Regions from separate parts of the Ruegeria sp. CDSB029 genome, predicted to be linked through region 2. Evidence: riboswitches for the same ligand, from Rfam matches in the RefSeq annotation. Region 2 holds a riboswitch; the other holds the start of a gene.
The links. A riboswitch is a leader RNA that binds a small molecule or an ion and turns the genes downstream of it on or off. The one in region 2 is predicted to bind thiamine pyrophosphate.

Region 1: it holds a riboswitch for thiamine pyrophosphate, as region 2 does, so the genes downstream of both, thiB (thiamine ABC transporter substrate binding subunit) here and thiD (bifunctional hydroxymethylpyrimidine kinase/phosphomethylpyrimidine kinase) in region 2, are expected to answer to the same signal.

The regions. Positions count from the first base shown of each region.
Region 1 covers NZ_JBXWOX010000005.1:238,828-245,582, reverse strand. Annotated here, with positions in the region: gene AC2FI8_RS08510 (adenylate/guanylate cyclase domain-containing protein) at 1-415, opposite strand, end outside; gene AC2FI8_RS08505 (thiamine ABC transporter ATP-binding protein) at 518-1,210, opposite strand; gene AC2FI8_RS08500 (thiamine/thiamine pyrophosphate ABC transporter permease ThiP) at 1,197-2,744, opposite strand; gene thiB (thiamine ABC transporter substrate binding subunit) at 2,720-3,700, opposite strand; TPP riboswitch at 3,734-3,839, opposite strand; gene AC2FI8_RS08490 (ArsB/NhaD family transporter) at 3,977-5,341, opposite strand; gene AC2FI8_RS08485 (CBS domain-containing protein) at 5,366-5,854, opposite strand; gene AC2FI8_RS08480 (enoyl-CoA hydratase) at 6,173-6,755, opposite strand, start outside.
Region 2 covers NZ_JBXWOX010000002.1:86,179-92,933, reverse strand. Annotated here, with positions in the region: gene AC2FI8_RS03025 (ABC transporter substrate-binding protein) at 1-377, opposite strand, end outside; gene AC2FI8_RS03020 (HesA/MoeB/ThiF family protein) at 398-1,360, opposite strand; gene AC2FI8_RS03015 (thiamine phosphate synthase) at 1,357-1,953, opposite strand; gene AC2FI8_RS03010 (thiazole synthase) at 1,950-2,714, opposite strand; gene thiS (sulfur carrier protein ThiS) at 2,718-2,912, opposite strand; gene AC2FI8_RS03000 (FAD-dependent oxidoreductase) at 2,896-3,873, opposite strand; gene thiD (bifunctional hydroxymethylpyrimidine kinase/phosphomethylpyrimidine kinase) at 3,870-4,673, opposite strand; TPP riboswitch at 4,719-4,824, opposite strand; gene dnaJ (molecular chaperone DnaJ) at 4,955-6,109, opposite strand; gene dnaK (molecular chaperone DnaK) at 6,184-6,755, opposite strand, start outside.

The DNA.
Region 1 (6,755 bases), on a different contig from region 2:
GCCCCTCAACATCGGTGATATGTGTTGAAATGAACAGACTGCCGTCAGGATACACGATGGCAAGATCTGTCAGATACGGGACCGAAGCCACCACGCCTTTGAAGTAGGCTTTCAGAAAATCGGTGTCGTGCAGATCGACTTCACCCGTGCTTGCGTCTTCTTGCAGGGACTGTGCCAGTTCCTCGATCGGTGTCGTCAGGCTAAAGATATCGTCTTCGATGGATTCGACGATCATCGCGGCAGACGTATTCAACAGTTCCGTCGTGTTCTGAAAATTGGCATAAGTCGAAACCAACAGAACTGCGCCAGCCGATATTGCCACCAGTCCGCCAATGGTCAGCGCCAGCAGAGTGGAAATTCGGATTTTCAACCTTGTTTGGCGGTTGCTTTGCGCCTGGGCGCTTTTGTCGATCACGCCAGTGTGCTGCGTATGCTTGTCTTCGTTGACCATCTTTGAACGATATTTAGCTTGGCGACCCGTTACAACGCCTCGTTGACTTCTGAGGCGGGATCACCGCTAGCCAAGATAGGCACGCAGGCTTGGCGGCGGGTTGTCAAAGAGTTCCGCTGTCTGAACGGGGGCATGCACCGTTTCGTCTGCAACAAGTACGGTTTGGTCGGCAATACGGCGTGCATCCTGCGGATCGTGGCTGACCATCAACAGGGTCGTTTGGGTTTCGGCCACCAGATCGGCCACCAAATCCAGCATTTCGGTTTTCAAGGCTGGCCCAAGGGCGGCAAACGGTTCGTCCAAAAGCAACAGTTCGCGCCGCTGCACAAGTACGCGGGCCAGGGCAACCCGGCTTTGCTGTCCTCCGGACAGTTCCGAGGGTCTACGCGCGCCCATACCCTGCAATGAAACCCGGTCCAGTGCGGACTGAACCTGTGCATCCTCGTCCCTTGACAGCCGACCATTTGGGCGCAGGCCCAGGGCGATGTTTTGTTCAGCCGTCAGATGCGGAAACAGGTTTCCGTCTTGAAACAGCATCGCCATAGGGCGCTTGCCGGGATGCAGGTTGGAAATCTGTCGCCCACCCCAAAAAATCTGGCCCTTTTTCAGATCCCGAAATCCGGCGATAGTCTCCAGCAATGTGGACTTGCCCGCGCCGGACGGGCCGACAATGGCAACGCGCGCGCCAACCCCGATCTGAATATCGGCGTTTAGGGTGAAATTCCCGTTTTCGATCACACAGTCATCAAGCTTCAGCATGCCAGCGCCCTCCTCGGTCCAATAGCCAGAATGCGCCCATGGACAGCAGCAACAGCATTAATGCCCCGCCGGCAGCCGCCTGCATCTGATAGGCGCCCATCAGGCGGTAGATTTGCAAGGGCAGGGTCGCGATCAGCGGATCGGCGAACAGTGCGATCACGCCCAGATCACCCATTGACAGAGCCGCCCCAAGACCAGCGGCGAACCCGATCTGCGGACGCATGCGTGGTAGCAAGATGCGCGTGAAAAACGTCCATTTTGTCATATCCAATGAAAGCGCGAGACGTCCGTGCCTAGCGGTTATGTCGCGCGCCGCGGGGACCAGAATGCGTAAAGCAAAGGGCAGGGCCATCGCAGCATTCACCAAAGCAGTGACAGGCAGAGCCAATGTCGTCGGGTTTGCCAAAGGCCGGATTAGGATGAACAGGCCCGTACCGATGACCAGTGGTGAAGCCGCCAAACCCAAAATGCCGCTGAGTTCCACAAGCCCGTGCCGGCCGCTTGCGACGGCGGTGGCCATAGGCAAAGCAAGCAAAAGCAGGACAGCGGTGCTTGCAGTGGCAACAAGGACCGAGATCAGCGCGGCCCGAAAAACGATTGCGGGCATGTCAAACAACCCGGCAGCTCCCGAAATTACGACCGATGCCAAAGGCAGTAGCAAAAAGACGGCCGCTGCGACGATCCAGAATACATCTATCGTCGGCGCACCCCCGTCCCAGCGGCGCAAGGCGCGATCGAGACCTGTTCCGAAACCGTCCCCGCGCGAAAACTTCAACGCCGCTAAAGCGGTCGCTGCTGTCAGGGCAAGTTGCAGGGCGGATAACAGGGCGGCGCGGCCCAGGTCGAAATCGTAGGTAAAAGCCTGATAGATTGCCAGTTCGATCGTTGTGGCCCGTGGTCCTCCGCCCAAGGTGAGGGCGACGGCGAAACTGGTCAGGCAGATGGCGAAGATTACTGCAAGAACCCCGGGCAGGGTCCGTTTGAGCATGGGCATCTCGATCAGTCGAAACATGGCCATGCCGTTGCAGCCCAGTTGTGCGGCCAGGCGAAACCGTTCGGCAGGAATTTCTTGCCAGGCTTGCAAAACAAGGCGAGTGGCCAGGGGCAGATTGAAGAACACATGCGCCAGTACGACGCCATGCAAGCCGTAGATGCGTATGGGCGGCAGGCCGAAAATGCCAAGGAAGTCCGAGATCCACCCCGACCGGCCAAAAACTTGCAGCAGGCCCAGAATGGCAACGATGACCGGCAGGATGAAGGGCGCGCCCAAAAGCGCAATTAAAGCCCGTCGGCCGGGGAACCTCCGACGTGCCAAAGCCCGCGCGACCGGCACGGCCAACACCACGCTGAACAATGCGGACAGTGTGGCTTGGGTCAGCGTGAACCGCAGCGCAGCCCAGTCGGCGGGAGTGAACCCGCCGCTGGTTTCAGCACGCAGTGCAACCGCCGCAAGAGTGCCCAGGATCAGCGCGGCGACCAGAGCTGCCGCACCGATACCGGGCCATGGGCTTACTGGCTGAGCGCGTTCTGCCATTCTGCCAGGGCCTGATCCCGCACGGCGGCGGCTTCATCGGGGGAGAACAGCAGCGACTTTGCCGGCACTGTCAGGGTGTCGAACCCTGCAGGCAAACCTTCTGCCGGGGTTACGGCCGGGTACATCCAGTTGGTTGTCGGTATAATTTGCTGGAACGCATCCGAGACCATGAACTGCAAAAACTGATCCGCCAATTCGGCCTGATCCGTCGCGGCCAGCTTTGCCGCAACCTCAACTTGCAGATAGTTGCCCTCGTCAAAAGCGGACGCAGCCTTGCTGCCATCGTCCTCGGCAATCAGGTGATAGGCCGGAGATGTCGTGTAGCTGAGAACCATGTCCGACTCGCCCTCAAGGAACAGGCCGTACGCTTCGGACCAGCCTTTTGTGACCGTCACGATATTGTCGGAAAGACCAGTCCAGATTTCGGGTGCATCATCACCATACGCCGCTTTAACCCACATCAGCAGACCCAGACCGGGCGTGGACGAGCGAGGGTCCTGGATGATGATTTTGGTGTCGCTGTCCGCCAGCTCCCGGAAGTTCGCAGGCGCGGTCGCATCCGCTTTGTGAACGAAGGCGAAGTAGCCCCAGTCATACGGTGTGAACGTGTCATCGGTCCATTCGATCGGCAGCGCGAAGTCGGCAGAAACGGAATTGGGCGCAAACAGGCCGGTTTCCCGGGCCGCTGCAATCAGGTTGGTATCCAGACCAAGCACGACGTCGGCGTCAGAGTTTTCACCCTCAAGCCGGACACGCGACAAAAGTGCGGCACCATCTTCGACGCCCACGAGGTTCAGCTCGCAGTCGCAGGTTGCCTCAAAGGCTTCTTTGACCTGCGGGCCGGGGCCCCAATCGGATACAAAGCTGTCATAGGTGTAAACGGTTAGCTGAGGCTTGTCGGCGGCGATGGCCGTAGTTGCACTCAGAAGTCCCGCAGCAATTAGCAGATGTTTCATGTCATCCTCCATTGCGGCGAGAGGGCAAGGATGGATGAAACCGAAACCCTTCCCTCCGCCGGTTCTAGCCGGTTCAGGTTCTACGGGTTCGCTTGATAAGCATCTCAGCGCGGCAGGCCGTGCTCCCCGAGGTGAGGCCGTCACTAGGGGGGATTGGCTAGAAAGACAACCAAATTCGGTGCCTCAGCGCGGTGCGTGTCACATGCGGGCAAGTAAACCTGTCCGGAGTCGGACGCCCTTTGAACCTGTAATACGTTTGGTTCAAAGGGCCATAGGTCAGAAGTAACGCAGCCAAATATAGACGTTCGCGATCATCAGGGTCAGGATCATGATCGGGAATGCAATTTTGGCGAAGGCGATGAAGCCGATGGGCTGCTTGGCCTTTTCCGCAAAAGCAGCCACCGTAAGGTTGGCGCTTGCCCCCAACAATGTGCCGTTGCCGCCCAGACAGGCCCCAAGCGCCAGCGACCACCAAAGGGGTTCAATCGCGTCTTCACCGCCAAATGTATCCGCGGTGGATTCGATCAGAGGGATCATCGTTGCCACAAACGGGATGTTGTCCAGAATGGCCGACAGGATGCCAGAGGCCCAGAAGATGAAGAACGCGGTCCACATCATGTCGCCTTGGGTCAGCTCCAGCACTTTCTCACCAAAGAATGCCAGCAGCCCAACATGTTCAACACCGGCAACAATGACGAACAGCCCACCGAAGAAAAAGATTGTGACCCATTCAACTTCACCAAAGATGTGGTGAACCGACTCGGATTGTTCTTCACCGCTTTGGTGGCCGTAGGCCAGCAGCATCAACAGGCCTGCTCCGGCCAACGCTGACGTACCCGGCTGAATGCCGTAGCTGTGTCCCAGCGTGAACCCCAGCAAAACCAGAGCCAAAACGGCCAGAGACTTGATCATCAAGAAAACATCAGTGACCGCTTCGGATTCGTTGAAACCCATAATCCGATCGCTGGCCGATTTCGGAATGCGGGCCAGTTCCTTGCGATTCATAAGGTAAATAATGCCGGTCAGGACAACCAGACATATGGCCGAGATAGGCGCCAGGTTCACCACGAAATCGTTGAAGCTCAGCCCTGCGGCCGAGCCAATGATGATGTTGGGCGGGTCACCGATCAGCGTCGCTGTTCCCCCCACGTTCGAGGCCAGGATCTCGGCGACAAAGAACGGGAACACACGCGTTTCCAGGGCTTCAGTGATCAGCAGCGTAATCGGGGCGATCAGCAAAACGGTTGTCACGTTGTCCAGCAGGGCCGAGAACACCGCCGTAATCAGCGTCAGCATGATCAGGATGCCGGTTGGATTGGCTTTCACCGCTTTTGCAGCCTTAATCGCTACATATTGGAACAATCCGCATTTGCTGGTGATCCCCACGATGACCATCATGCCGATAAGCAGTGCCAGCGTGTTGGCGTCCACACCTGCCACAGCTTGTTCCTGATTGATGATGCCAAACAAGACCATAAGGGACGCGCCCAGCATCGTCAGAATGGCGCGGTTGACCTTTTCCGTGATCAGGACCGCATACACCAAAATCAGAATTCCGGTCGCGACCCAAAGCGGATCAATGCCCAATAGTTGTGGAACAGAGAGAGCGGCCTCTCCGTGTGACGTCGAATGCGTAGCCAAAGTTTTAGTCCGGTTTGTATAGGGTTAGCTGAGTGCGCGATCCAAAAGCGAGTTGGCGCTTACGGTGCCAACAAAACGGTTGGTTTCGGGCTCAACAAGGATCACGTGCCGTTTGTATTTGTAGATCAGGAAGATACCTTCCATCACCGGCGTGTCGGGTGCAGCAACGGGGATGTTCGAGGGCCTCGACATGTTGTCGCGAACCTTTTCGGTCTTCAGCCGCTCCATCTGTTGTTCGAAATCTTCCCGCGTCAGGTTCATGAAGCTGAGCGAGTCGATCGCGACGCGCGACGCATCATCATTTAGACCGATTGTCGCCGCCTTCGGCAGAATCAGTTTCAGCAGCGTTGGGGCGGTAAAGACGCCAACATAAGTCCCGTCTTCAGCCACGACAGGCAGAAACCGTGCCCGGCTGCCCCTGATGATGTTGAAAGCCGTGGCGATGCTTTCATCCGGCAGAATGGTCTTTTGTACCTCAGGCGGTACCATCACGTCATAGCAGGTTAGGCCCATGCTTTTCCTCTGACTTCACGCGGCTATCGGGTGAAACGCCATCCAACAGCCACAGGGCACGCCCTATTTCGGCTTGTAAAAGCGTGTCAGGGCGAATCAAAATTTGTTGATGCGCACTGATTCCATTGCCGGGCGGAATTGACCAGCCCGGTAATGAAATTAAGTTGATATCCTTCCGTCATTGGCGACGTAAGTCGATGACGGAAGGTTGGTTCCAGCTTGGGTTTGCTTCAGCGGTGCTTTGTGCCTCAGTTGCCGTTACATCTAGCCCGGATTGCCGTCGGGGCGTGGAAAGCCGTAATCGCTCAAAGGCGCGGGTCAGCTGTAATTCGGTGCGCGTTTTTGCAGTTTGGCCGCAATACTCTCGGCAAAATCGGGGGACTGTAGTTGCGTAGCAAAGATCTTGATTTCTGCGGCCATGTGTCCGGCCACTTCGTCACGCTGATTGCGGATCAGGGCCTTAGACTGTTTGAGCGCTACCGGGGATGAGGCCGCAATGGCTTGTGCAATCTCTTGGACTTTGCTTATCAACTCGCCGTCGCCAAAGACGCGCGCGACCAACCCATGATTCAGGGCCTCGGATGCCGTCAAAACCCGCCCGGCCAGCAAGACGTCATTGGCGACAGCCATGCCGAGGGACGCAGGCAGCAGCATCGAAGAACCGGCCTCGGGCACCAGGCCCAGTTGGACAAATGGCGCGCTGAATGTAGCGCTGTCCGCGGAATAGACTAGATCGCAGTGCAGCAGCATGGTCAGGCCAACGCCAATTGCAGGACCGTTTACTGCGGCGATCAGGGGTTTCGGACAATCCCGGATCGTATTCAGGAACCGAATAATCGGATTTTCAACGTCACCCGCCGGAAGCCCGCCTGTCATAAAGTCCTGCAGGTCATTCCCGGCT
Region 2 (6,755 bases):
ATTTTTTTGCCCTTGAGGTCGGCGAGCGTTTTGATCGGACCGTCCTGTAGCACCAGCAGGCAGTTCAACGGCGTCGCGACCAAGGTACCGACGCGCTTCAGCGGCAGGCCTTCATGGATTTGCAAGTGGAGTTGCGGCTGGTAGGATACCGCCAGATCAGCTTGCCCGGCGGCAACCAGACGCGGAGGGGCCGATGGGTCGGCGGGTGGTACAATCTCAATCTCCAGCCCCTCGTCGGCAAAGTATCCGTTCTCTTGCGCCACGATGATGGGCCCGTGGTCGGGGTTAACGAACCAGTCCAACAGAACGGTCATCTTGTCTTCGGCCCAGGCCGGCGCGGCGGCCAGCAGAGCAATTGCTGTCATCAGCTTTTTCATATCTCGCGTATCCTTTTCGTTCACGAGGTTGAGGCCGCGACGAGAACGATCTCGCCCGGCCAATCCGGTTGCAATTTTTCGGCACTACGCCACGCACGCAGACCAGTGGCGCAGCACAGTGCCAGCCTTTTGTTTTTGTTAGGCTCTGGTTTCACCAATTCAGAAGACCCGCGGAGCGCTTTGGGATGAATGGGTTCAGGGGCCTCATCCGGGCTGCGCAACTCGATGATCAGATCATCGGTGGTCAATTGGCAAACCGACACAAACGGGAAGTGATGGTTGGGCTCGGGCGCGTCGTCAAAGCCGAACGTGCTGCTTCGCATCGTGCGGGCATCGAACTGAATCATCTGCCCGAGTGGCGAAGGGTCCAGCCCGAGAATAACGCTCAGCGCCATTTGCGCCTGCATTGCGCCAATCATTCCGACGACCGGGCCCAACACTCCCGAGGTGGCACAGCTTTCACCGCTGCCCGGCGCGTCGGGAAAAACCGCCCGCAAAGATGGGGCACCGCCGCAGAAACCGCCGACATAACCCGACAACCCTAGGACCGAGGCGCTTATCAGCGGTTTGCCAAGCGCGCGACACGTATCCGACAGCGTATAGCTTGCCGCATAGCTATCTGCGCAATCGAGGATGACATCGACTTGTGAGGCAAATCGTTGCGAATTTAGGTTAGTTAGAGCCTGATTTTTCGTGGAGATCGTAATTTCAGAGTTTAAGGCCTGACAACGCTCAGCCGCGACTTCGGCTTTGGGGCGGCCACAGTCTCCTTCAGCAAACAAGGTCTGGCGATGGAGGTTCGACAGGGCCACTTCATCGGAATCCATGATGGTCAAATGTCCGACCCCTGCACCAGCCAGCAGAGGCAAAACCGGTGCTGCCAACCCCCCGGCCCCCACCACAAGAACCCGCGCGCCGGACAGGCGGGCCTGTCCACGCGCGCCGACTTCCGGCAGGATCATCTGACGGGCGTAGCGGCTCATGTGGTGACCTCGATCCACGCACGTACGCGGGCTTCTGGGTCTGCATTCAAGGTGATGTCTGTCACGACTGAGACAATGTCCGCCCCGGCCTGCAACACACCCGGCACGCGCTCGACACTCATCCCGCCAATACCGACCAAAGGGACTTCCCCCACGCGCGCTTTCCATTCAGTGACACGCGGCAGGCCCTGTTGTTTCCATTTCATCTTTTTCAGGATCGTTGGGTAGACCGGCCCAAGCGCAACATAGTCGGGGCTCATGGCCAGAACACGCTCAAGCTCGTCATCGTCATGGGTCGAGACACCCAGTTTCAGCCCTGCGTGTCGGATCGCCTTCAGATCTGCGTCATCCAGATCCTCTTGTCCCAAATGAATCCAGTCGCAGCCTGCGTCGATGGCAACCTGCCAATGGTCATTCACCACCAGAACAGCCCCATGCGCACGGCACAGATCCCGCGAAACCGCGATCTGTTCACGCACGACCGCATCCGCTTGGTCCTTGATCCGCAACTGCACCAGTTTCACGCCCAAGGGCAGCATCCGGCGCAACCAGTCGGAATGGTCGAAGATTGGATAAAACCGGTCGAGGTTCATGACAAAAACGCCTTTCCAATAACAGGGGTCGAGGGTTCGGCCATATCGCGCGCTTCGATCGGGTCGGCCTGATAGGCCAATCGCCCGGCCTCGATGGCCAGCTTCATCGCCTTGGCCATTGCGGCGGGATCGCCGGCCCGTGCCACCGCGGTGTTCAGCAGAACGGCATCATACCCAAGCTCCATCGCATGTGCGGCGTGGCTGGGCAGGCCGATACCAGCGTCAATCACCAGTGGTATTTCGGGAAACTCAGCGCGCATTGCGCGCAGGGCGTATTCGTTGTTCAGACCGCGGCCCGAACCAATCGGGGCCCCCCAAGGCATCAGAACTTCACACCCTGCCGCCAAAAGGCGCTCACCCACGATCAGGTCGTCCGTGGTGTACGGAAACACCTCGAACCCGTCTTCGCTCAGAATGCGCGCGGCCTCGACCAATTGGAACACGTCGGGCTGCAGGCTGTCGGTATGCCCGATCAGTTCCAGCTTGATCCATTTGGTGTCAAACACCTCTCGCGCCATATGAGCGGTGGTCACAGCCTCTTTCACCGTATGGCAACCTGCTGTGTTGGGCAGGACAAGAACGCTCAGATCGCGGACCATCTGCCAGAAGGTTTGTCCTGCGCCTGCTTCGCGTCGCAACGATACGGTGGCCACCCCGGCCCCGCTGTCCCGAAATGCCTGTTCCAAGATTGCGGGGCTTGGATATTGCGCGGTGCCCAGCATCAACGGGTTCGGCAGTGATGTGCCGTAGAAGGTCTTCATCGCTCAGCCCCCCTGCATCGGGGCGACGACTTCGATCCGATCGCCGTCCTTGATTTTGCGAGCTTTGCGCAAGCTTGAGGGCACAAAACCCTCGTTCACAGCCGTCGCCATCCGGCCCGAAAACCCACATTCCTGCAAAAGGCCGGAAAGAGTTTCGGCCTGCACGTCGCGCATCTCGCCGTTAAGTACGATCTTCATCGACCATCTCCGAATGTTTGTTGTCCAACGCTAGGTCAGCCACGCCCTTGGCCAGTGCAGGGGCCAGCAAGTAGCCGTGGCGGTAGAGGCCGTTGGCATAGATTGTCGGTCCCAGCCGTCGAATACGTGGAAGGTTGTCGGGGAAAGCGGGGCGCAGATCGACGCCGATTTCCAACACTTCAGCCTCACCAAAGGCGGGGTTCAGGGCGTAGGCTGCGCTCAGCAACTCAAGCATCGAGCGTGCGGTAATTCGGCTGCTATCCTCGGATTCGATCATTGTCGCGCCCAGCATGTAGACGCCGTCGCCGCGTGGAACGATATACAGCGGCACGCGTGGATGAAGCAGGCGTATAGGCCGGGTCAGTGTCACGTCTGGGCACCGTATCACCAGCATCTCACCCTTCACGCCGCGCAAGTCCTGCAGATATTCGCGCGCGTGCAGACCTCTGCAATCAATGGCGTTGTCCAATCCCGTCGGAGCGCGCGCATGATGGAATTCAACACCGTGATCCTGAAGCTGGTGCGACAGATCCAGTAAGGCCTGACGCGGATCCAAATGGGCTTCCGCAGCAAAGTAGAGACCCTTTTTGAAACCATGCAGATCAGGCTCTAATAAAATTATTTCTCTGTCATCAACTTCAGAAAACCCCTCCGTTCTGCGGGCGAAACGACGCAGATCCGGCAGGTCTCGTGGGTTAGCAACAACCAATGTGCCGCGCCTGTGGACCTGAGTGCGCTTGGCCCACCAGTCGATTGCCAATTGCCCCAGACGCAGGACAGGTTCCTCGGCGTTTTCATACTCGCACCAAGGTGCCAACATTCCGCCCGCCCACCAGGAACAGCCATGCGGCCCCGGTGCACCACCGGGATCAAACACCTGAACCTTGGCCCCGCGCGCGACAAGTTCGGAAGCAACGGCCAACCCGACCACGCCTGCCCCTATGATCGAACAGACGGTCACGCGGACCAAACCTGATGGAAGTGATGAACAGGCCCGTGACCTTGTCCGATTTTTAGAGCATCAGCCTGAGCGATGGCGCCCTGCAGATAGTCATGTGCTTGCGCCACGGCCTGGGGCAGCGAAAGATCCTTGGCCAATCCGGCCGCTATGGATGAGGACAGCGTGCATCCCGTTCCGTGGGTGTTGCTTGTCTGTCGGCGCGGCGCTTGAAATTGGTCCATCACGCCAAAATCTGAGACCAGTACGTCGTGGCAGATGTCGCCTTTCCCATGACCGCCCTTCATCAGGACCGCACCCGCACCCAATGCGCATAACTCGCGCCCTTGTGTAATCATCTGCTCGAAGCTGTCCGCTGGTTCAGCGCCCAGCAAACGGGCCGCTTCTGGCAGGTTTGGCGTCAACACGGTCGCGCGCGGCAACAATACGTCGCGTAGCGTTTGGATCGCCTCTTCTGCCAGCAATGCATCGCCGGATTTCGCGATCATGACCGGATCCAGAACCACCGGCCCGTCAAAATCCGCGATACTGTCTGCGACACATTGGATGATCTGAGGGGTCGCCAGCATTCCGATCTTGATCGCACCAACATCCAGGTCGGTTAGAACAGCCTCGATCTGGGCTGCAATGACGTCCAGAGGGATGCCATGCACGGCCGTAACTGCACGAGTATTCTGCGCCGTCACTGCGGTAACTACGCTGGCACCGTAGACGCCAAGCGCGGACATGGCCTTGAGGTCTGCCTGAATTCCGGCCCCGCCACCGCTGTCAGATCCTGCGATTGTTAAGGCAATTGGTGCCATGTCGTTGCTCCGGTTCAAAATGGGCAACGGGCATGGAAAACGTCTAAGCACTATAAGACCGTTCCCTACGCCGGTATTGCCCGGATCAGGTTCGATGGGTTAGCGCGTTCACGCCTCTCAGCCCCCAAGCAGGGCACCCCAACGGTTGGGGCGACACTCTCAGGGGATGGCGGGGGAATCAAGGGCCAATTTTGGGGCAGATCACGGTCAAACTGGACTTATAAAATGCAAAAGCCGGCCTCGATGGGCCGGCTTGCGACAGAAGTTTACGAAGTGCTGGTTCAGCCCTTCATGCCGTCCCAGAAAGATTTGACGGATGAGAAGAAGCTTTTTGATTCCGGGTGGTTGTCTTCGCCCAGATCGTCAAACTCGCGAAGCAGCTCTTTCTGGCGGCTGGTCAAATTGACCGGGGTTTCCACCGCCAGTTCAATGAACATATCGCCAATTCCACCGCCGCGAAGGGCGGGCATGCCCTTACCGCGCAATCGCATCTGACGGCCTGACTGGCTGCCCGCCGGGATTTGTACACGGCCACGGCCACCGTCGATTGTGGGCACTTCGATCGAACCACCCAGCGCGGCTTTCCCCATGCTGACCGGAACGCGGCAATACAGGTTTACGCTGTCGCGCTCGAACAGCTTGTGGTCCGAAACTTCGACAAAAATATACAGGTCGCCCGGAGGGCCACCGCGCATCCCGGCCTCACCTTCACCGGCAAGACGAATGCGGGTGCCGGTTTCGACACCGGCCGGAATGTTGACCGACAGAGCACGCTCTTTTTCAACGCGCCCGGCGCCTCCGCAGGATTTACAAGGATTCTTGATGATCTGACCCAGACCCGAACAGGTCGGGCAGGACCGTTCGACTGTGAAAAAACCCTGCTGCGCCCGAACTTTTCCCATACCGGAACAGGTCGGGCAGGTCGTGGGCTCCACCCCACCTTCCGCACCTGATCCGTCACAGGCCGAACAGGCCACGGCGGCAGGTACACTAATCGTCTTTTGCAGCCCCGAGAACGCCTCTTCCAACGTCACCCTCAGGTTATAGCGCAGGTCCGAGCCGCGCGCGGCACGCCGGCCACCGCTAGTTGCACCGCGCTGACCGCCCATGAAGTCGCCGAACAAGTCATCGAACACATCCGAGAATGCGCTGGAGAAGTCGCCTTGCCCGCCAAATCCGCCGCCGGGTCGGCCACCGCCGCCCATTCCATTTTCGAAAGCGGCGTGACCAAAGCGGTCGTAAGCCGCTTTTTTGTCGCCGTCGCGCAGGACATCATAGGCCTCATTCGCCTCTTTGAACTGCGCTTCGGCGTCGGGATTGTCCTTATTGCGATCTGGATGCAGTTCTTTGGCCTTCTTGCGAAAGCCTTTCTTGATCTCATCCGCCGAAGCGCCCTTGGACACGCCGAGCACTTCGTAATAGTCGCGTTTGGACATCAGTATTTCCTTCTGCCTCAACGTAATCGGGCCGGCCCGGCAACCGGACCGGCCCGAATTGGCCCGGTTACCCGTTAGTTACGCTTGTCGTTGTCCAGATCTTCGAACTCGGCATCGACGATGTCGTCATCACCAGCCGGAGCTTCATCAGCTGCCGCAGGCTCATCCTCGGCTTCCTCGGACTGCGCCTTGTAGATGGCTTCGCCCAGCTTCATGGCCGCTTCGGTCACGTTCTGAATGCCGGACTTGATCTTGTCGGCGTTCTCAGTTTCCAGCTCGTCCTTCAGCGCGGCAATCGCCAGCTCGATGGCTTCGATGGTGGTCGGGTCGACCTTGTCGGCATGCTCTTCCATAGACTTTTCGGTCGAATGGATGAGGCTTTCGGCCTGGTTCTTGGCATCGACCAGTTCGCGGCGTTCCTTGTCGGCTTCCGCGTTCTCTTCGGCGTCCTTGACCATCTTGTCGATATCCTCGTCGGACAGACCGCCCGATGCCTGGATGGTGATCTTCTGCTCTTTGCCGGTGCCTTTGTCTTTGGCCGAAACCGAGACAATGCCGTTGGCGTCGATGTCAAAAGTCACCTCGATCTGAGGCATGCCACGCGGTGCGGGCGGAATATCTTCAAGATTGAACTGACCCAGGATCT